Regions from separate parts of the Pseudoalteromonas sp. T1lg122 genome, predicted to be linked through region 1. Evidence: predicted binding sites of a transcription regulator. Region 1 holds the regulator's gene; the other holds the start of a gene.
What was found. Region 1 encodes FliA, which starts transcription of late flagellar genes. Its sites were predicted from a motif close to CTAAAGNTNNNNNNNNNNNNGCCGATA; they were not measured.
Positions count from the first base shown of each region.

Region 2: the regulator FliA is predicted to act here: its motif matches at 4,676-4,702, upstream of C2M33_RS18175 (VC2046/SO_2500 family protein).

Region 1 covers NZ_PQCG01000034.1:378,828-389,582, forward strand. Annotated here, with positions in the region: gene C2M33_RS19890 (chemotaxis protein CheW) at 1-544, opposite strand, end outside; gene C2M33_RS19895 (ParA family protein) at 547-1,317, opposite strand; gene C2M33_RS19900 (flagellar motor protein MotB) at 1,329-2,288, opposite strand; gene C2M33_RS19905 (flagellar motor protein) at 2,295-3,059, opposite strand; gene C2M33_RS19910 (protein-glutamate methylesterase/protein-glutamine glutaminase) at 3,052-4,215, opposite strand; gene C2M33_RS19915 (chemotaxis protein CheA) at 4,279-6,576, opposite strand; gene C2M33_RS19920 (protein phosphatase CheZ) at 6,592-7,359, opposite strand; gene cheY (chemotaxis response regulator CheY) at 7,377-7,760, opposite strand; gene C2M33_RS19930 (RNA polymerase sigma factor FliA) at 7,801-8,511, opposite strand; gene C2M33_RS19935 (MinD/ParA family ATP-binding protein) at 8,538-9,398, opposite strand; gene flhF (flagellar biosynthesis protein FlhF) at 9,391-10,755, opposite strand, start outside.
Region 2 covers NZ_PQCG01000034.1:8,652-19,406, forward strand. Annotated here, with positions in the region: gene C2M33_RS21375 (carbohydrate binding family 9 domain-containing protein) at 1-248, shown strand, start outside; gene C2M33_RS18155 (DUF5916 domain-containing protein) at 235-1,839, shown strand; gene cysK (cysteine synthase A) at 2,033-3,001, shown strand; gene C2M33_RS18165 (hypothetical protein) at 3,150-3,590, shown strand; gene C2M33_RS18170 (DUF6172 family protein) at 3,664-3,963, opposite strand; gene C2M33_RS18175 (VC2046/SO_2500 family protein) at 4,126-4,641, opposite strand; tRNA gene C2M33_RS18180 (tRNA-Tyr) at 4,754-4,838, shown strand; tRNA gene C2M33_RS18185 (tRNA-Tyr) at 4,888-4,972, shown strand; gene C2M33_RS18190 (M48 family metallopeptidase) at 5,146-5,826, opposite strand; gene C2M33_RS18195 (ion channel) at 5,929-6,909, shown strand; gene C2M33_RS18200 (GGDEF domain-containing protein) at 6,906-7,976, opposite strand; gene C2M33_RS18205 (PAS domain S-box protein) at 8,114-10,755, shown strand, end outside.

The sequences.
Region 1 (10,755 bases):
GATAATTTAATGATTGTTCTAATTTTTCATCATATTTTTCTGGCATAACCCAACGTGCAGTATCAACAACATTCAGTTTTTCTTCACGGTTCAGCATCACGCCTTTAAACCATTTAGGCTTACCAAATAATTGGTTAACCTCTGCCAGTTGATGAATTCCCCCTAATGCTTTTAACGGCACGGCGAGCGTTAACCCCGCCACTTCGAAGAACAATGCCTGAAATTCACCATCAAAATAGTCTTCTTGGCGATCAGACGAGGTTTTTGCAACCAGTTCTGCTTTAGGTTCTTCAACTATATCTTTGATATTAGCTTGGTTCTCGGTTTTCTCAAGCTCTTTAGTCGGTTCAGGGGGTGGTAAAACAGGTTCTGGGGTAGGCAGAATTTCCGTCAGCTTTTCTTCTGTCTTTGTTTCTGGCTCTTTAACCTGCTCTAACAACTTTGCGACAGGCTCAAGGTTTTGGTCTGTAGGCTCATCTTCACACAACAAAGCGCCCAAATATTGGGTCATCACTTTTTCATTGGCAAATAAATGCTTACTCATCTCTAACCTTGTGCAACTAAGTAATCAAGCAGTGCGCGATAGGCAAATACCCCACGTGAACGCGGGCAAAATTGAATCGGCACTTGTTGTGCTAAACTAGCATCTCTAAATTTTGTATCGACAGGCACGACACCTGACCATACTTTGTCTTTGTAATTATCCTGCAGAGTCTTATAAGCTTCAAGTGATGCTTTAGTGCGTTTGTCGTACATTGTTGGAATAATCGTATATTGATACTGTTTGGCTTGTGATGTTTGCATCAGCTCCATGGTGCGCATCATACGATCAAGCCCTTTTAAAGCCAAAAATTCAGTTTGTACTGGCACTAAAATTCGTTCGCTTGCTGCAAGAGCATTGACCATCAAAACGCCTAAAACAGGCGGGCAATCAATAATCGCGTAATCATAATGCTCGCTAATTTTGGCGAGTGCTTTTTTCAGTATTAAGCCCATGCCATTTTTATTACCCATGCTTCTATCAAGCGTCGCGATTGCCATAGTCGCAGGTAAAATATCAAGATTTTCAAGTGTTGATGGGCATAAAGCCTGTAAAATTTCTTCACTTGCCATACTGTTGCCGCGTGCAAATATATCGTACACACTGACTTCAAGATCTTCAGAATCAATACCAAAGTAATAAGTGAGTGATGCATGCGGGTCGGTGTCAATAAGTAACACGCGCTTCCCTTGTAAAGCGAGAATGCCAGCAAGGCTAACGGCTGTGGTGGTTTTCCCTACCCCACCTTTTTGATTCGCTACGGTCCAAACTTTCACATCACACCTTATTATTGTTCATTGCGCGTGGTAATCCTAATACCACCATGTGGTAATTGAATCACTTTAATGGTGTTATCATTGCTTGGCAACTCAATTTCAGTTGTATCTTGTGCTTGATTTTGTGGCTCTTGCTCTGAGCTTTCTGGCGCTTTAGGTGGTAGACCATACTTTGACAACGCGACCACCACTTTACGGTTTTCAGCACGTCCTTGCTCGGTATCATTACTCACAAATGGTGAGTATTGTCCGTAACCTTCAATTGCCATACGCGCTGGATTGATACCCAAACTTTCAAGTTCGACGAGTACCGATGTAGCCCGCGCTACCGATAACTCCCAGTTAGAACGAAACATCTCATTACGAATACCTTCATTATCGGTATAACCACGCACGCGAATGTAATTATCAACAGGGGCAATAATATCTTTTACTAAGCCAACGACTTGCTTGGCTCGTTGCTGTGCAACGGCACTGCCCGATGAAAAAAGCATTCCAGAGCTTAATTCAATGATAAGCCAGTCTTGATGTAACTCTAAACTCGCTTCACCATCACGAATTTCATCAATCAGTGCAGACTGCAATTTCGTGAGTAAGCTGTCGAGGGGCTTACCAAGATGCTTTTTCTCAATATTACTGGTTTCGCTTTGCCCATCGAGTAACTCAGGCCCTTGCTCTTCTTTACGAATGCTCTCACCGTACAAAATATCGTTCTCGGTGCTGACTCTGTCAGTTAATATGCCCGTGCCGTTAACGCCTGTGCCCACCTGCTGTTGCTGACGAGCAGACTTTTCAAACACCTGTTCAAGAGAGTCTGAGAGAATTTGAAAGTCTTCATTCTTACTAATTGCGATTGCATACATGACCACAAAAAAAGCAAACATGATGGTCATGTAATCGGCATAAGAAACTAGCCAGCGTTCGGTGTGTTGGTTTTTTGACGTGTTATGACGCAAGCGACGGCGCATCATGTTAAATTACTCGTCAACTAAGCTTGGACGTTCTACACGATACGCCTCAAGTTTTAGTTCGATATTTAGTGGGCTCTCACCTTGCGAAATAGCAATAATGCCTTCAGCAAGTAATTCATGATACAGCATTTTTTGTTCAATTTGCTGCTTAAGCTTATTCGCCATTGGCAAAAAGAGTAAGTTGGCTAAACCAACACCATAAATGGTGGCGATAAAAGCAGTTGCTACACCCGCACCCAGTTTTTCAGGATCCGTTATAAACTGCATGGCCTGAATCAACCCGAGTACCGCACCTAGAATACCAATTGTAGGGCTATAACCGCCCATGGCTTCGTAAACTCGGCTTACCTCGAGTAAGCGTTCGCGTTCTAGCATTAAATCAATCTCAAGGGTATCTCTGAGTTTTTGTTCATCAATCCCATCAACAAGTAGACTCAAGCCTTTTGCCGCATACGGGTCTGAATGAGATAATGCTTCAGATTCTAGTGCTAAGTAACCTTCTTGACGTGCCTTGTGTGACCAACGCTTCACTTGCTCTATAGCAGCTTCAATATCATGATACGGAGGGAAGAACACCCAATGACTGATCTTAAGCGTTTTGGTAAAGACACTACCAGGAGTCTGTAGCATCACAGCCCCGAGTGTCCCACCTAAAACAATGATCAGCGCCGGACCATTGAATAATGCACTGACAACACCGCCTTCAAGTGCATAACCAAAAGCAATGGCGCCTAAGGCAACGATTAAGCCAAGAAACGAGAGCTTATCCACAGCCAGTCTCACGAGTTAAGCGCGCTGCAACATCATTGAGTGCGAGGCTTTCGCTCGCTAATCCTGCGTTTGCAACAGCTTGTGGCATACCGTACACCACACTGGTTTTTTCATCTTGCGCCCAAATGGTTGCACCCACTTGCTTGAGCATGCGTGCACCATCACGGCCATCTGCGCCCATACCAGTTAAGACTACCGCCAGCACATCACCGGCAAAGGTTTTTGCGGCACTCGCAAAGGTGACATCGACGCTAGGTTTGTAGGTAATACGCGGGCTGTCATCTTCAAACACACGTAATGTGCGAGAGCCGCCGCGCCCTTCAATCAGCATTTGTTGACCACCAGGTGCTAAATAAGCTGTCCCTGGCACTAAACGGTCACCATTTTGCGCTTCTTTCACATTGATTTTGCATAGGCCATTAAGCCTTGCAGCAAAGGCTGGCGTAAACGCCGCTGGCATATGCTGAATCAGCAAAATAGGGTGTGGGAAGTTAGCTGGCAACTGAGTCAAAATTGTTTGCAGTGCCACAGGCCCACCAGTTGAAGTACCAATCGCAACCAACTGATATTTTTTACCGGAGGCACGCATACTACTCACTGATGAAGACGATCCAGCAGATGAACTAGCAGGCGCTGTCGCAGTACGACTAAAGCTACGATCAGGCTGAACAATACCGCTGCTGGTCGTTGTGCTACGAGTTGGCGCAGATGTCGGTGTTGTTCTGGTCACTGGCGCTGGACGCGTAAAGCGAGAAAGTCGACGACGACCAATTTCTTTTACTTTATTTTGTAAAAGCGCAATTGCATCTTCATTATTGCGGGCAATATCTTCGAATTTTTTCGGTAAAAAATCTAACGCCCCAGCATCCAGTGCATCTAGGGTTGCTGTTGCGCCATCACGGGTGAGTGATGAAAACATTAAGATAGGAGTCGGTGTTGCTGCCATTATTTCTTTCACGGCACTAATGCCATCAAGAACTGGCATTTCAACATCCATAGTAATTACATCAGGTCTTAATTCACGGGCTTTATCTACCGCTTCACGACCATTTACGGCAAAACCAATTACCTGAATATTGCTGTCTTGCTCTAAAATTTCGCTCACTCTACGGCGAAAAAAGCTTGAATCATCAACAACTAATACTTTGACTGCCATTGGCACTCTCTTGTTTTATTTCATTGAAAGTGCAGCTTGAGCGCTGCACTTTACTATTTATTATTAGCCAACGTAGTGCTTCAGCATGCTAGGTACGTCTAAAATAAGTGCGATACCCCCATCAGACGTGATGGTTGCACCAGCCATACCCGGTGTGCCTTGCAATAATGCATCAAGAGGTTTAATTACCACCTCTTCTTGACCAATTAACGAGTCAACCACAAAGCCCACTTGTTTAGTGCCTATTTGAACAATAACCACGTGACCTTCTGCTTTGCGCTCTTGGCGGTTGGCTCCTTTTACTAACCAATGTTGTAAGTAGAAAAGCGGTATCGCTTTTTCACGTACAATAATTGTCAGCTGACCATCCACTACGTTTGTTTTCGTTAAATCAAGATGGAATATTTCGCTTACACCAGCAAGTGGTAAAGCAAATGTTTGCTCACCAACAATAACCATTAAGGTTGGTAGAATCGCAAGCGTCAACGGCACCTTGATTTCAAGTGCAGTCCCTACACCTAATTCAGACTGAATATTAACTGAGCCGTTTAATTGGGTGATTTTAGTTTTCACTACATCCATACCCACGCCACGGCCTGAAATATCAGAGATTTCTTCTTTCGTTGAGAAACCTGGCGCAAAAATTAGATTATATGCTTCTGTATCTGATAAACGGCTTGCTTGGTCATGGTCGATAACACCTTTGGTGATCGCAATTTTCTTCAGTTTCTCTGCATCCATACCCGCACCATCATCGCGGATAGTAAGTAGGATGTGATCACCTTCTTGCGAAGCCGACAGGGTTACAGTACCTGTACGCGGCTTGCCTGCAGCTTCACGCACATCAGGCATTTCAATACCATGGTCAACCGAGTTACGCACTAAGTGCACTAAAGGATCGGCCAGAGCTTCTACTAAGTTTTTATCTAAATCGGTTTCTTCACCAACTAATTGTAAGTTGATGTCTTTTCTTAAGCTACGCGCTAAGTCACGAACAACGCGTGGAAAACGACCAAAGACTTTCTTGATTGGCTGCATGCGGGTTTTCATAACCGCACCTTGCAAGTCTGCTGTCACCACATCTAGATTAGAAATAGCTTTACCCATTGACTCGCTGTTGCTGTTATTAGCAAGGCTTACCAAACGGTTACGAACCAATACTAACTCACCCACCATATTCATGATTTCATCAAGGCGTTTTGTATCAACACGTACGGTTGTTTCAGCCTGTGGTGGTGGCGCTTTCTTTGGCGCTGCTGCAGCGACGGGAGCTTTTTCCGGTGCTTTTGCTGGAGCTGGCGCTGGTTTACTTGCTGCTGGTGCAGGTTGAGCCGCAGGTTTTGAAGCTGCTGGTTGAGCAGGTTTTGCAGGCTCCGCTTTAGGCGTTTCTGGGGCTTTTTCTGGCGCTGCCGTTTCTAAAGACTGTGGCGCACTGCCTTTCCCATGTAATTCGTCAAGTAAGGCTTCAAACTCGTCATCGCTAATTTCATCGTCTGAACCACTACTTGTTGCTTCTGCAGCAGGTGTTGGTGCAACAGGTTCAGCAGCTTTAACAGGTTCTGGCTGAGCAACTTTATCTTGTTTTACTTCACCGAAATTGCCAACGCCGTGTAACTCATCTAATAAGCTGTCAAATTCGTCATCAGTGATGTCGTCACTGTCGCTACTAATTACATCTGGCGTGGTTGAAGCAGGACCTTGCCCCTTGCCATGAAGCTCATCAAGTAGGCTTTCAAATTCATCTTCGGTGATTTCGTCAATGTTCTGTGATTCAGGCTTGCTATCTGCAAGACCACCGCCATCAAACAACATGTCGAAAGCAAATGGGTCATCTTCATCAATATTATCTGTCGCGATATCAGCTGTAACGTCAGGCGTATCGACAACTGGCTCTTCAATAACAGGCTCTTCAGGTGCAACTGCAACATCGCCTGCTACAGAAATATCTTCACCAGCGAGCTCTTCTGCTGTAGGTGGCTGGCTTAATTTATGAAGAACATCTAATAGGGCTTGATCTGCGGGCTCTGGTTGTTCGCGATTTTGAATCGTAGCGAACATTTCATTGATAGTGTCGAGGGCCTGTAGGATTACATCCATCAGCTCAGGTGTAACTGTACGCACACCTTGACGTAATAAATCGAAAACATTCTCTGCACCATGACACGCATCAACAAGCTCTGTCATGCTCAAGAAGCCTGCACCACCTTTTACAGTGTGAAAGCCTCTAAAAATGGCGTTTAAAAGATCTTTGTCTTCTGGGTTATTTTCAAGCTCGACTAATTGCTCTGACAAAAGCTCTAAGATTTCCCCTGCTTCAACAAGGAAATCCTGTAATATATCTTCATCGACTTCAAAGCTCATGCAGCTACTCTCCTCTTAGAAGCCCAGACTTGATAATAGGTCATCGACTTCATCTTGTCCTGAGACAACATCATCGCGAGACTCACTATCAATAATCGGCCCTTCAGGACCTGCTAGTGTATCACTGGTCGCAGGTGCTTTTTCTATGGCCTGTTTTTCTTGTTGTTGATGACCATCTTCTTGACTGCCAAACACAGTTAAGAGATTAATTAAACTGTCTTCTACTTCACGCACTAATTCGATAACTCGGCGGATAACCTGCCCCGTTAAGTCTTGATAGTCCTGAGCCATCAACACATTAGTCATCAAACCTTGTAATTCGTCGGTTTTGGTGTGCGAGTTATTCATGAACTTATCTAAGCTATGACATAACGATTTAAATTCACCGAGTTCAATTTCTCGGCTCATTAAACGATCCCAAGTGGGTTTTATTGTTGCGATTTCATCAGCAAGTTGTTGTGCAATCGGTAAACTTGCTTCAACCGCATCCATGGTTTTATTTGCGGCGCTTTCTGTCATTTCCATAACATAATTTAAGCGCTGCTTAGCGTCTGGGATCGCTTCGGTAGTTAAATCGGCGAGACGAGTATCTAAGTCAAAGTTTTTTAACGCTTCATGAAGCTGACGCGTCAATTTACCGACTTCAGCAAACAACTCTGATTGTTCTTTCGATGCAGCTTCAAGAATCAGCTTATCGGCTTTTTCTTGTTCACCATTTTCAAGATACTCAACAAGTTGACGAGCTTGCTCTAAACTTATTTGAGGCGCAGCAAGTGCTGACATAAGCCTCTCCCCTTAGATTAACCTAAACGTTCGAACACTTTTTCCAATTTGGTTTTAAGTGTCGCAGCAGTGAATGGTTTAACGATATAGCCATTAACACCTGCTTGAGCAGCAGCAACAATTTGTTCTTTTTTCGCTTCAGCTGTCACCATTAATACAGGAATATGCTTAAGGCTATCATCAGCACGAATTGCGCGTAACAAATCAATACCTTGCATACCAGGCATGTTCCAATCTGTTACAACAAAATCAAATTCTTGATTTTGTAGCATTGGTAATGCTGTTGAACCGTCGTCAGCTTCCTGCACATTGGTAAAACCTAAATCCCTTAATAGATTTTTAATGATACGTCTCATTGTAGAAAAATCATCAACAACAAGAATTTTCATGTTTTTATCCAAAACATCCTCCGGTGAGGTTTGAACCTTTATTTACTTACTACTAATTAATCCAGTCATTGATTTTTGCTTTGAGCTTAATCATCGCCTGACCATGTATTTGACTCACACGCGACTCGCTAACATCGAGTATGTGTCCTATTTCTTTTAAGTTCATTTCGTCGTTGTAGTACAAAGACAAAACAAGAGCATCTCTTTCTGGTAACGATTGGATTGCCGTTAATAGAGACTGGTTAAACCGCTCATTTTTAACGTTATTAAACGGTTTGTCTAGTCCTAAATCCTGACCTACTGGTGTGATGACGTCTTCATCTACGCCTAAGTCTTCTATACCTAATACTTTACTCGAATTTACATCATGTAGAATATGATGGTACTCATCCAGTGTAATATCAAGTTTTTCAGCTACTTCAGTGTCTTTTGGTTCACGATTTAGCGTACTTTCTAATTCAGATATGGTTTCAGCCACAAGGCGGGCATTGCGGTGAACTGAGCGAGGAGCCCAATCACCTCTACGAATTTCGTCTAACATCGCACCACGAATACGAATACCTGCGAAAGTTTCGAAGCTTGCACCTTTGCTTGCATCAAAGTTTTTTGACGCTTCAATCAGGCCAATCATACCTGATTGAATTAAATCATCGAGTTGTACACTGGCAGGTAAACGAGCAATTAGATGGCACGCCACTTTTTTAACTAAAGAGGCATGTTTTTCAACAATCGCATTCAGATTCTGTGCTGATTGATATCCCATCGCTTTATTCACCGATGTTGTCATAGTTAGCCGTTTACTAGTTTTTCAATAAAAAATTCTAAATGGCCAGACGGTTGATTAGGGATCGGCCACTTAACTGCTTTTGTTGCTAATGTTTTAAACGCCACCGCTGCCGGTGAGTTCGGGAATAATTCAACAATCACTTTTTGACGACGCGTTGATTTACGCATGTTCTCGTCATAAGGAATGGTTGCTACTAACTCCATTGAAACATCTAAAAAACGATCCGTTACTTTTGAAAGTTTAGCAAATAATTCTTGCCCTTCACGCATACTGCGCACCATATTGGCAACGATTTTAAATTTGTATACGCCATGCTCACGGCTCAGGACTTTAATAAGTGCGTAAGCATCGGTAATTGAGGTAGGTTCATCACATACAACCACAACAACATCTTGGGCTGCACGAGAAAAGCTTAATACCATGTCAGAAATACCCGCGGCGGTATCGACAATTAAAATATCAAACTCGGTGTTTAACTCGCTAAAAGCGCGAATAAGGCCTGCATGCTCTGAAGGTGTTAATTCCACCATGCTTTGTGAGCCAGACGTTGCTGGTACAATTTTGATGCCTGCAGGGCCTTCAACAAGAATTTCATCAAGCTCACACTCGCCTGATAAAACATGAGATAAGTTACGTTCAACACGAAGGCCAAGCATTACGTCACAGTTTGCCAGACCTAAATCGGCATCTAATACTAATACACGATTACCTAGCTGACCTAATGCAATTGCGGTATTGAGTGAAACGTTGGTTTTACCCACACCACCTTTACCGCCAGTAACAGCGATAACTTTAACGCCACTATTATTATTTTGATTCATTTTGCGCAGGCCGCTTGCTTGATCTAATACTGTGTTAATCATACATCCCTACTGTGTTCGACGCTACTGCTTGACGTCTTGAATGTTGTGCTTTTGCTCGTTTTAAATACAATTGTTCAGCTTTTTTCACTAGTTTTTCAGCATTCGCTACGCGAATATCCTCAGGAACGCGCTGACCGTTAGTAAGATACCCTATTGGCAGACGATTTTGAATCGCTATGCTAATAATCTCACCTAAACTTAAAGATTCATCCAATTTAGTGAAGATACAGCCACTTAGGTGAACCTTTTTAAAGTGTCTTACGGTTTCTTGCAAGACATTAATCTGTGCTGTTGCACTTAATACTAAATAACTACGAATATCAACACGCTGATTACGCATTAGGGTGTTTAATTGCTCAGTTAAACGTAAGTCGCGTTGGCTCATACCCGCTGTGTCTATTAATACTAGACGCTTATTACGTAAATGGTATAACACTTCTGCTAATTCATTCGCATCTTTTACTTGCTTTACGCCACAGCCAATAATACGACCATAAGTCGCCAATTGTTCGTAGGCACCAATTCTGTAAGTATCAGTAGTGATCAACGCCACTTTATCGGCGCCATATTTTTGCGCACCTAATGCAGCTAGTTTTGCAACTGTGGTAGTTTTACCAACGCCTGTTGGACCCACTAACGCAAATACACCGCCTTGACGCAATATTTCGTTATTCGTTGTATGCATTTGGTTTTCAACCATTTGCAGTAATGCTTGCCATGCTTGTTGGCGAGATACATCGTCAGGAATGAAACACGCCATTTGCTCTGCTACATCACGCTCAATGCCCATACCTGCTAAACGGTCAATCATACACGCACGAGTCGGATCGCGACGAGCCATGTCTTGTTGCATTAAGCCAGAAACTTGGTGTTCAAGTAATTGACGGATCGCGTTCATTTCTTCGCGCATGGTCGTCATTTCTGATTGATTAGCTGGCGCAGCGCTTTTGTGCTCTGCAGGTGAATCTAAATCATCAAAACCAGAATCTAAGTCGTCATCAAAACCTAAGCTATGTGCTTGAGTTTGCACACGAGGCGCTGCTTGTTGTTGAAAACGAGGAGCGTGTGCATACTCAGGTTGTTGTTGTTGCTGATAGCTAGGTGCTTTAGGCTGATAGTGCTCACTGGTATCGATACCAGATTGGCTAAACATTGATGCAAGCTCTGGCGAACGAGGGCGTGGGGCTTGACGCTCAAGTAACGCTTGTAGGCTATCAGCAACTTTCGCTTGCGGCTCAGGTTTAGCACGCATAGGCTCAGGTTTAACAAAGTTATGCTGCGGTGCAGGTTTTGCTTGCACCACAGGTGCTGCTTCGGCTTTCGGGGCTGCTTTGTCATAGTCTACTGCTGCAACGAT
Region 2 (10,755 bases), 370 kb from region 1:
TTGAAGTTGCAATCCCCTTACGCGTACTAAATTTTGACGACAGCGTGGCAAGTAAAACCATGGCAATGGAGTTTTTACGTTTTTTACCGCGCAGTGAACGTTTACGTATCTCAAGTATGCAGATTGACCATGGTAACAACTGTTGGATTTGCCAAATGCCAAGTTACCAAGGCTTTGAACAAGCGAAGCAAGGCAACAACGTGGCAATTATTCCATCTGTGGTGCTTGGCAAAAATGAGAACCCGTGATATTGATGGCTCAGAAGTGGCAGATTGGCAGTCAGAAAACAATACTGAAGCCAGTCTCGATGTAAAATGGGGGATCACCCCAGACATTACTTTAAATGCGACCATTAATCCTGATTTTTCTCAGGTCGAAGCGGATGTCGCACAATTGAGCGTGAACAATAATTTCAGTTTGTTCTTCCCTGAAAAGCGCGCCTTCTTTTTAGATAACGCTGACTACTTTGCCTCAACACTTAACCTTATTCATACCCGTAATATTGCCCAACCAGATTACGGCACGAAAATCACCGGCAGCAAAAATGGCCATACATTTGCCGGTTTCATTGCCAATGACACACAAACAAATGTGTTGATCCCGGGCAATTTAGGTTCATCGCTTGTCGCCCTCGACGAAAAAGGTGAAAACGGTGCCCTGCGTTATCGATACGATTTTGAATCAGGGTTATCACTTGGCTCAACGGCAACACACAGACAAAGTGATGACTACAAGAACACGGTTTACAGTATTGATAGTAAATACAAACCAACAGTCAACGATGTTTTTTTAGTGCAAGTATTAAAGTCACAAACGCAATACAGCCAAGACTTCATAGATGAGTTATGTGATGGAGATAACTGCTCACAGCCAGAGCAAGTAAGCTGTGAATTAAATAGTGACTGCGACTACAACGAAGGCGTACTGCGTGTTTTAAGTAAAGAACAGCAATCAGGCACTGGTTACTATGTAAAGTATCAGCACGACGAGAAATATTGGCGCGCATTTGCCGATTATAATTATCGCGATGCCGATTTGAGAGCAGACTTAGGTTTTATCTCACAAGTTGATTTTAAGAAGTTTACGACTGGGGGTGAATACCGTTGGTATGGTGATAAAGGTAATTGGTGGAATCGCGCAAACCTTTATGCCGATTGGGATATTACTCATAACGAAAATAACGAACTTCTTGAAAAAGAAGCACAGACTAGCTTTTCTGTGAGTGGTCCATTACAAAGCTTTTTTGAGCTGTCTGTTGAACACAGAAACCGAACCGGCCTTCGTCATGATAAATCACGTTTAGATATTGATGGCAACACAGATATGTTTAGCGAAAATGGCGTTGGCTTTTATAGTGACTTTAAGCCAACCGCTGGGGTATTTGCTTCTTTATTTATGTATACAGGTAATGCTGTCGACTTAGCGAATAACCGCGTTGGTGATAAATTCCATATTCGCCCAGTACTGAATATGAATCTTGGTAAACATTTTGAAGTACGTTTACGTCATACTTATGAGCAGCTTGAGGCTGATGGCAGTGAAGTATTTACCGCTAATTTAAGTGATGTGCGTTTAACTTATCAATTCAACGTAAATAGCTTTGTACGCCTTGCAGTCATTTATACTGACTTAGAGCGTAATCAAGCTAATTACATAGATGATGTAGATAGCCAATATAAAAACCTCGCCACTCAACTATTGTATTCTTACAAGTTGAATCCGCAAACGGTATTCTTTGCTGGCTACTCTGATAATGGCTACCAAGATGATGAGCTTTCATCCATCACCAAAGAGCAGCGCACCTTATTTGCTAAATTTAGCTACGCTTGGTTACTCTAACCTGACTTTGCGCACCTTTGGGTGCGCGCCCTTCTTTTCCCACCTTATTACTAAATGCTATAAGCCTATTCGCTATATGTTATAGCCAAACTTTACTTTCGTTTTTTATTCACCACAGTAAAGTGTGACTATTACAGATCGGTAGCCTAAGCTATTTGGTCACGATTGAATAAATTGCTTCCAAGGGAACACTATGTCTAACATTTTTGAAGATAATTCATTAACGATTGGTAATACACCAATTGTAAAGCTTAACCGCGTAACCTCAGGTAATGTTTTTGCTAAAGTAGAATCACGTAACCCAAGCTTTAGTGTTAAATGCCGTATTGGCGCTTCAATGATCTGGGAAGCAGAAAAGTCAGGCGTATTAACCAAAGACAAAGAGCTAATCGAGCCTACATCTGGTAACACAGGTATTGCGCTTGCATTCGTTGCTGCATCACGTGGTTATAAATTAACACTGACTATGCCTAATACAATGAGCTTAGAGCGTCGTAAACTATTAAAAGCGTTAGGTGCCAACCTAGTATTGACTGATGGCGCTAAAGGCATGAATGGCGCAATCGAAAAAGCAAAAGAAATTCAAGCAAGTGAGCCTGAAAAGTACATTCTTTTACAGCAATTCGAAAACCCAGCAAACCCGAAAATTCACTTCGAAACAACGGGTCCTGAAATCTATGAAGCAATGGACGGTAAAATCGACATCTTCGTAGCAGGTGTTGGTACAGGTGGTACCATTACAGGTGTTAGCCGTTACCTTAAACTAGAAAAAGGCCTAAACGTGCAATCTGTTGCTGTTGAGCCAACTAACTCACCTGTTATTAGCCAAACTTTAGCTGGCGAAGAAATTAAACCGGGTCCTCATAAAATTCAAGGTATCGGTGCAGGCTTCATCCCTGGCAACCTTGATTTAGAAGTGATTGATGCCGCAGAGCAAGTATCAAATGAAGATGCGATTGCAATGGCTCACGAACTGATGAAAAACGAAGGTATTTTAGTGGGTATTTCATCGGGTGCTGCAGTCGTTGCTGCAAAACGCCTTGCTGAAAAACCTGAAAACGCAGACAAAAATATCGTGGTAATTTTACCAAGTGCAACTGAGCGTTACTTATCTAGTCCATTATTTGCTGAAGAATTCAGCGACAAAGAGCTTGTTCAGTAATAACAACTAAGTTGTCAAAAAAGGATGCAGAGATGCATCCTTTTTTATTACCCAAAATAAATAAAACCAATAATTTTACCGAGTTAACTTTACATCAAGCTGATTTAGTCACACACTTAATCTCAAGTTAACTCGTAAAACAACAACAATGAAAAATATACTCTTAATTTTTGTTCTATTAAGTAGCTGCTTTCTTTTCGGTTGCGGTTCTGAAGATGCGCCAAAAGGCGAAAAAAACACCCCTGGTAATGTGGCGACTCTGTATTTCGATGCCTTATATAACCAAAACGATTTGAACCTTGCTATGGAATACGCCACCCCAAAAATGGCGCGTATTATGAAATCTTACGGTACCGCTGGGCAGTTCGCTCGCAACCTAGTCAATATGCAATACGACGAGGTGGTAATTGAAGTCGATATGACCAATATGAGTCTACGCGAACAATACGGTGATAAAGCCAATATCAATTTAATCTTCACAGGCTACTTTAACGGTAAAAAAGTTGATGATATGCGCAGTGTGAAAATGATGCGTAAAAAAGGCAATTGGTACATAGAAAAAATCAATGCCGATCCATTTGCACGTTGATTAATTACTAAAACTAAAAAAGGGCCTGAAGGCCCTTTTTTGGTAAGAGTATAACTGCAGAACAGTATGGATATTACTCTTCGTCAAACTCTTGCTGTTGACGCTGTGCAGGACGCGCTAAGATCTCAACGTAGAACGATGTAAGCCCTTTAGCTTCAATATCGCTGATACATTTATTAATCTCTGCCACGTGAACGACATTGGCCTCATCCGCTGATTCACCAAACTTACAGTCAAACGCCCAATAATCGGCATCTGCTGGGAGTGTTTTATTACGCTCACGTTTTAAGTATTTTTTTACTTCGTGCTTGGCTGCATCAACCATACGAGGGTATTTAATTTTCTCGTGGTTTAGCGTGAATGTTTTCTTCATTATAGTCCTAGTAACTTGGTTCAATGACAATGGCATTAAGCCATAGACTGCTATTATAACAAGCACATCTTAATTTAGCTGTACTTTTTGCAGTTTTACTTAAATATAAGTGTATTCTTAGTTTATTCGTAGTCTATGACAGTTCGATTAAGCCACTTATACTTAAGCTGTAGCTAAATGTAGGGGTTGATGTATCGCCTCGTCGGTAAGGCTATCATAAAATGCAGCAGCGTCGATTTGTGGGCGCTCCACAGGTTTATTTTTTTCATAAAAACGTTTTCTAACTGCTGGCTCACAGTTATCAATCACTTCAAGTGGCACATGCAGCTTGTCATCACGGACATTCAGCGGTTCTGGGTTTAAGCAATGATGTAACCTAATATCCGACAAACCACCTTGCAGTAATTTAAATGCATTGTCTTGGCCTATCAACATATCGAATTGTTCAGGAGCTAATGGTTGTGATGGACCAGCACCGAGTTCTTTACGCAGAACCGATTCAGATACATCAGGACTGGTTAATTCTGTTTTTGGCAGGTGAAACTGGCTAAAATCGAGCGCATCATGAGAAAGCATTGCTAGTAATAAAGCAAACTCTCCAGAGCGGTGCTCGTGTACACTTTTATTTAGACGATTATCGAGTTGACTCTCAGTGAGCAACAAACCATCAATTTGCATAGTCTTTAGCCAAATAGTTTCTTGATTAACCAGTTATCGGCATTTATGCATTTTTCTTTAGTTTTTTTCTTTACTTAAATAATCAGTTTGCTATTATCAGCGCCGTTGCATTGGAGGGGTTCCCGAGCGGCCAAAGGGATCAGACTGTAAATCTGACGGCTCAGCCTTCGCTGGTTCGAATCCAGCTCCCTCCACCACTTTCCTTCTTAGAAAAGTGGGGCCAAATGCAATAGTAAAAATCTGTGTGGAGGGGTTCCCGAGCGGCCAAAGGGATCAGACTGTAAATCTGACGGCTCAGCCTTCGCTGGTTCGAATCCAGCTCCCTCCACCACTCTTTACTTTTTCTACCTTTACTTTTTCTACCTTTACTCTCGCTAACTTTACTCTCGCTAACTTTACTCTCGCTAACTTTACTCTCGCTAACTTTACTCTTTCTAACTTTACTCTTTCTAACTTTACTCTTTCTAACTTTACTCTTTCTAACTTTACTCTCGCTAACTTAAGCTACCAACTCAAACTACTTCCATTTGCTTTAAGCCATTGCTCTGCTTTTTTATAATTTGGATAAAACTGGCTCACACGTTGCCAAAACTTAGCGCTATGGTTCATATGCAAAAGATGCGCAAGTTCGTGTACAACCACATAATCAATCACCCAGGTTGGCGCACTTGCTAAATGTAGATTAAAAGTCAGCTCGCGGCGCTTATTACAACTGCCCCAACGACGTTTATAATGTTGAATTTTAAGCTTTGTAGGGAGTGCTTCAGACATCTGTACACAATAATCATGAACACGCATTTCAATATAGCTCTCAAGCTTTTCATGTAAAAACTGCTCAAGCAATGCTAGGTAGTTAGCTTCTTGATGTTTGACGCGCGATGAAATAGATAAGGTAAGCCTAGCGTGTGCATCTTGTTGCCACATGCTTTTAGTGCCTTTTGCAAATACTATCGGAACATCTTGCCCAAACAACTTAATTGTCGCGTTTGCAAGAGGAAGTTGACGGCGTTCAGCATGAATGGATTGTTTGGCAATTTGTTCAGCGACCCAATCTTGCTTGGTCTTAAGCCAGGCATCAATCTCAGTTTGTGGAACATAAAAAGGTGCATAAACAGTGAGTTTCTGCTGGGCAACTTTAATTGCCACTGTGGTTCTGCGTTTACTGCGCTTTAAGGTGTAATCCAACAAAGATAAGCCAATTCAATTAATAAATATGAGAGATTCCATTTTACCCTGTCAAATAGCTGCTAATCTATAAAGATGACTCACAAATAAGTTTTCATCTTTATGCCTGACAAACCATGTTGTAGTTATATTTCCCCAACAGGTAACAAGTGCCAAGAAACAGATATGGGCTCTGGATTTTGCTTTTGGCATGATAGTAAATTTGATAAATCAGGGCTAGATCTAACCCAAAAATTAGAGCGCTATGCAAAAAAAGGTGGCTTATTAGAAGGCCTGCAATTGCAAAGAGCGAACCTTTCAGGGTTAAACCTGATCAAGCAGGATGACGAAGAAGGTTATGATCTCTCCTATTGTAATTTTTATCGTGCGAATTTAACGGGCGCTCATTTATTTAATAATAAAATAGCCAACGCTTCATTAATGAAAGCCAATTTACATAGTGCGAGTTTACATTACTGTGATTTAAAAAATACCAACTTATTGGGCATCAAACTCAACGACAGCAGAATTGATAATATCGAGTTGGGTAACCAATTATTACAAGAAGCGGCTGCATTTAAAGCACGTAAAAATAAACAGCATGATGAAGCACGAGACTTATTTGAGCAATCTGAAGAAATATATCGCAATTTAAGAAAAGCCTCTGAACATCAAGGGCTTTTTGAGCTCGCCGGTAACTTCACCTACAAAGAATTAAGAATGCGTCATGCGCAATACCGAAAAGGCTCAACCAAGCAAATTACTTCCAGCTTTATAGATATGCTCTGTGGTTATGGCGAAAAGCCCGAAAATGTCATTCGCTTTAGTCTGTCACTCATTATTTGCTGTGCATTTTGTTATTTCCTATTTGGGGTAAGTTATCAAGATTCTGTCATGCAACTGAGCTTTGAAAATTCATTTCAAAGCAATTTGTCGGCATTGTTGAATAGTTTTTACTTCAGCGTGGTGACTTTTACAACCCTTGGCTATGGTGACATTACGCCAATAGGTTTTTCGAGGTTAATCGCAGCCATAGAAGCATTTTGTGGTAGCTTTTCGCTTGCTTTATTCGTCGTTGTTTTTGTAAAGCGTATGACTCGCTAACGCATAATGTATGAACCCTTATGCTCTTTTGCCTGATACATTTTTTTGTCGGCTCGATTAATTAACTCTTCAGCATCTACCGTGCTATCAAGTGGCGCTGCAATAAGACCAAAACTTAGATGAAGCTCAGGGTATTGTTGTTCAAATGCGGCTATAAGTTTTTCACAAATAGTAAAGGCGCTATCTAACTCGCAATCGGGTAAGATGATGCAAAATTCATCGCCGCCATAACGGCACGGTATATCAATCTCGCGAATATTATCAAGTAAGTATTGGCCTATATATTTAAGGACTTCGTCGCCTTTTAAATGCCCTTGTGTATCATTTACTGACTTAAAGTCATCGAGATCAAAATAAACAACCGTTAATGGCGATTTGTGACGTCTGGCTCTGGCAAGGTCGCGTTGTAATAGCTCTTGCATGACACGCCGGTTGTAGAGGTTAGTAAGTGGGTCAAGCTTAGCTAGCTTCTCAAGTTCTTGAGTACGCTGAGCGACTTTTTCTTCAAGGCCTTTCGCATAGACTTCGGTGCGGCGTTTCGCATTTTCAATTTCGCCCACTAAGCTGTCGATATAAGTATCAAAGACCAAAGTCGTATCAAAGTAAATCAATTTATCAATGATGTTAAGGGTATGATTTAACTCATCTTGATTGCTTATTGTGGTGCGAAGCACATTAAAAATGAGTTCTTTTAAAGTACACACCGCCGATAAGTAAAGCTTAGGTTCAACACCAATACGCTTATGCACCATACCAATCCGTAGACGGTTGTTAACATATTCATGCTCGTAACGACCACAAAATAAATCGATTATATACTGCCTTTGTGCATCTCTGAGCCGTGTTAAAGTATCCGCATCACCAATTAATAACGAAATTTCATCTACTTCGGTTTGCTTTTTATAAAACTCATTAACCACATTTTCAATGGCTGATTCTATAATGGGCTTGTAGTTTAATAATGATGAGAGACTGTTTGAAGTCAGCCCTAATAAACTCATTCTGTGTTGGATTTCTACATCATTAATTTGCATTTGTTCAACTAAAGTTTGCTCGGTTCTTCTCATCTACCCACCTCGAACTACTCCTTTTTAATTAAATATAGCCAAGGTTTTGAATCCTACGTACTTAAGTGATAGGTTTTTCTCTAAATTCAGAACAATTTGTATTAGACTGCTATTACAAGCCGTTTCAAAAAAATATTATGCTCGCGAAATTTTTTATAACCGATCAAGACCCCAGCTTCATAGTAAGTGGTGTCTATGATTCAAGCTTAGTTGCTCTTTCTATTGCTACGGCTATTTTTGCTGCTTATTTTTCACTCCATATCATTGATTTAGCAAATAGAACTCAATTTGATTCGTACCGTAAATTAGGCAGTGCAACAGGTGCCTTGGTGATGTCAGGTGGGATTTGGAGTATGCACTTTATCGGCATGCTGGCTTTTTCATTGTGCACCACCGTGGAGTACGACCCTACACTGACATTTTTTTCATTTATTCCTGCATTTTTAGCCTGCTATACCGCATTTTCATTTTTGAAACGCAAAGATTTAAAGCAAATACCAACAACAATAAAGCTACTCATTGGCTCTGTATTACTTGGCTCTGGCATTGGTGCGATGCACTACTCGGGCATGGCCGCCATGCAAATGAGTCCGCTGCTTCGCTACGACCCGGCTTGGTTTGCAGCATCAATTGTGGTGGCAGTTGCATTATCTTTTGTCGGCTTATATGCGCGATTTCACTTAGGCGAGCACTTTAAAAAACTCACTGTGTTACAAACCCGAATCATTTGCGCCATTATATTTGGCTTTGCTGTAGCGGGTATGCACTATATGGGAATGGCCGCCACCCGCTTTGTTGCAACCTCACCTTTGTTATCTGAAAACGTTCAAACGTCGCAACTTACTTTTATCGCCATTAGCGTTTCATTTGCTACCGTATTATTGACTGCTCTGGTTGGGATTATTAACGGCATGGTGCGTTTTCGCTTATTACTTGCTGAAAAATCGGCAGAAGAGTCGCGCTTAGATGCCATTTTAGGCACCGCAATAGATGGTATCGTAACAATTAATATTCATGGCATTATTTTAAGCTTTAATAAATCAGCAGAAACTATTTTTGGTTGGCGCCAAGACGAAGTACTGGGCAAAAACGTAAAACTATTAATGAACGACGATATAGCCGCGCAACATGATGGTTACTTAGCTGATAGTAGCAGGCATGAAGTTAAAAAAGTGATTGGCGTTAACCGTAATGTGTTTGCGAAGCACAAAGATGGTCATTTATTTCCTATTCGACTTGGCCTTGGTGAAGTAAAACAGCCTAACGCAGAAACACTGTTTGTTGGCTTTATAACCGATTTAACAGAGCAACGTGCACTACAGCAAAGTCTCGAAGAAAAAGAGAAACAATATCGTACCTTAATGAACAATACCCCAGGCGCTGTATTTCGTTGTTTGTTAGATGAACACTGGACGATGAAGTTTATAAGCCCCAGTGTTTCTGACTTAACAGGTTACAGCCCTCAAGAATTTACTGATGGTAAAATTACATTTGCTCAAATCATTAATAACGATGATGTAGCGCATATTGATGAAGTTATGGAAAAAGCCATAGCTGAAAGAAACCAATATGCGGTTGAGTACCGCATTCGCCATCGAAATGGCAAAGTTGTGTGGGTTTTAGACCAAGGAACAATTAACGAAAATAGTGATTCTAAACAAAAGTGGATCGATGGTGTACTGATTGATATCACCGCTCGTCACGAATATGAAGAATCACTCAAAAAGGCTAAGCAAGAAGCTGAAGCCGCAGCACAAGCAAAACAATCATTTATGGCAAATATGAGCCATGAAATTCGCACGCCAATGAATGCGATAATCGGCTTTAGCGACATATTAATGGATAGTCCTCTTAGTAAAGAGCAACAAAAACATATTATTACCGTCAATAAATCAGCTCGCTCACTGCTGCATTTGCTCAATGAAGTACTAGATTCTGCAAAGTTAGAAAAAGGCAAACTCGATATTCATGCTGAGCACTTTAACTTACAAGCCTTGCTCGACAATATCGTCTCGACTTTTTGGCTTGAGGCGAAGCGTAAAGATATTCTGCTTGATTTGATTATCGCTGATAATGTTGCGCCTATTTATATTGGCGATGAATCCCGTATTCGCCAAGTGATGAATAACCTCATCGGTAATGCGATTAAATTTACAGAGCAAGGGTCTGTCACAATTACGGTGAGTCAAACTCAAAATAAACAATTGTTTTTCGAAGTACAAGACAGCGGGATAGGCATAGCCAAGCACCGCTTAGACGCTATTTTCCAGCCATTTGAACAAGCCGATGGTACCATGACACGCCGATTTGGTGGCACAGGCCTTGGTACGACTATCAGTAAGCAGCTTGTTGAATTAATGGGTGGTTCAATTGGTGCTATTAGTGAAGAAGGTAAAGGCAGCTGCTTCTACTTTAGCCTTCCTTTACAAGAAGGTGATATCAGCCAAGTCGATACCCTAACTTGTAATCAATTAAACTTACCAAAACTTCGCATATTAGTGGTTGATGACATTGAGCAAAATGTTGAGCTACTGAACATTTTATTATCGCAAGCTGGGCACACCATCAGTACGGCTCACAATGGTCTTGAAGCCATTGCAGCATTTGAACAGCAAAGCTTTGATGTGATTTTGATGGATATACATATGCCGGAATGTGACGGCATTACGGCCTGTAAAGAAATCCGCGAAATAGAGAAAATCAGATGCTTAAAAATTACACCTATCATCGCGTTGACGGCGAGTGTTTTACAACAAGATAAAATTACTACAAAGCAGGC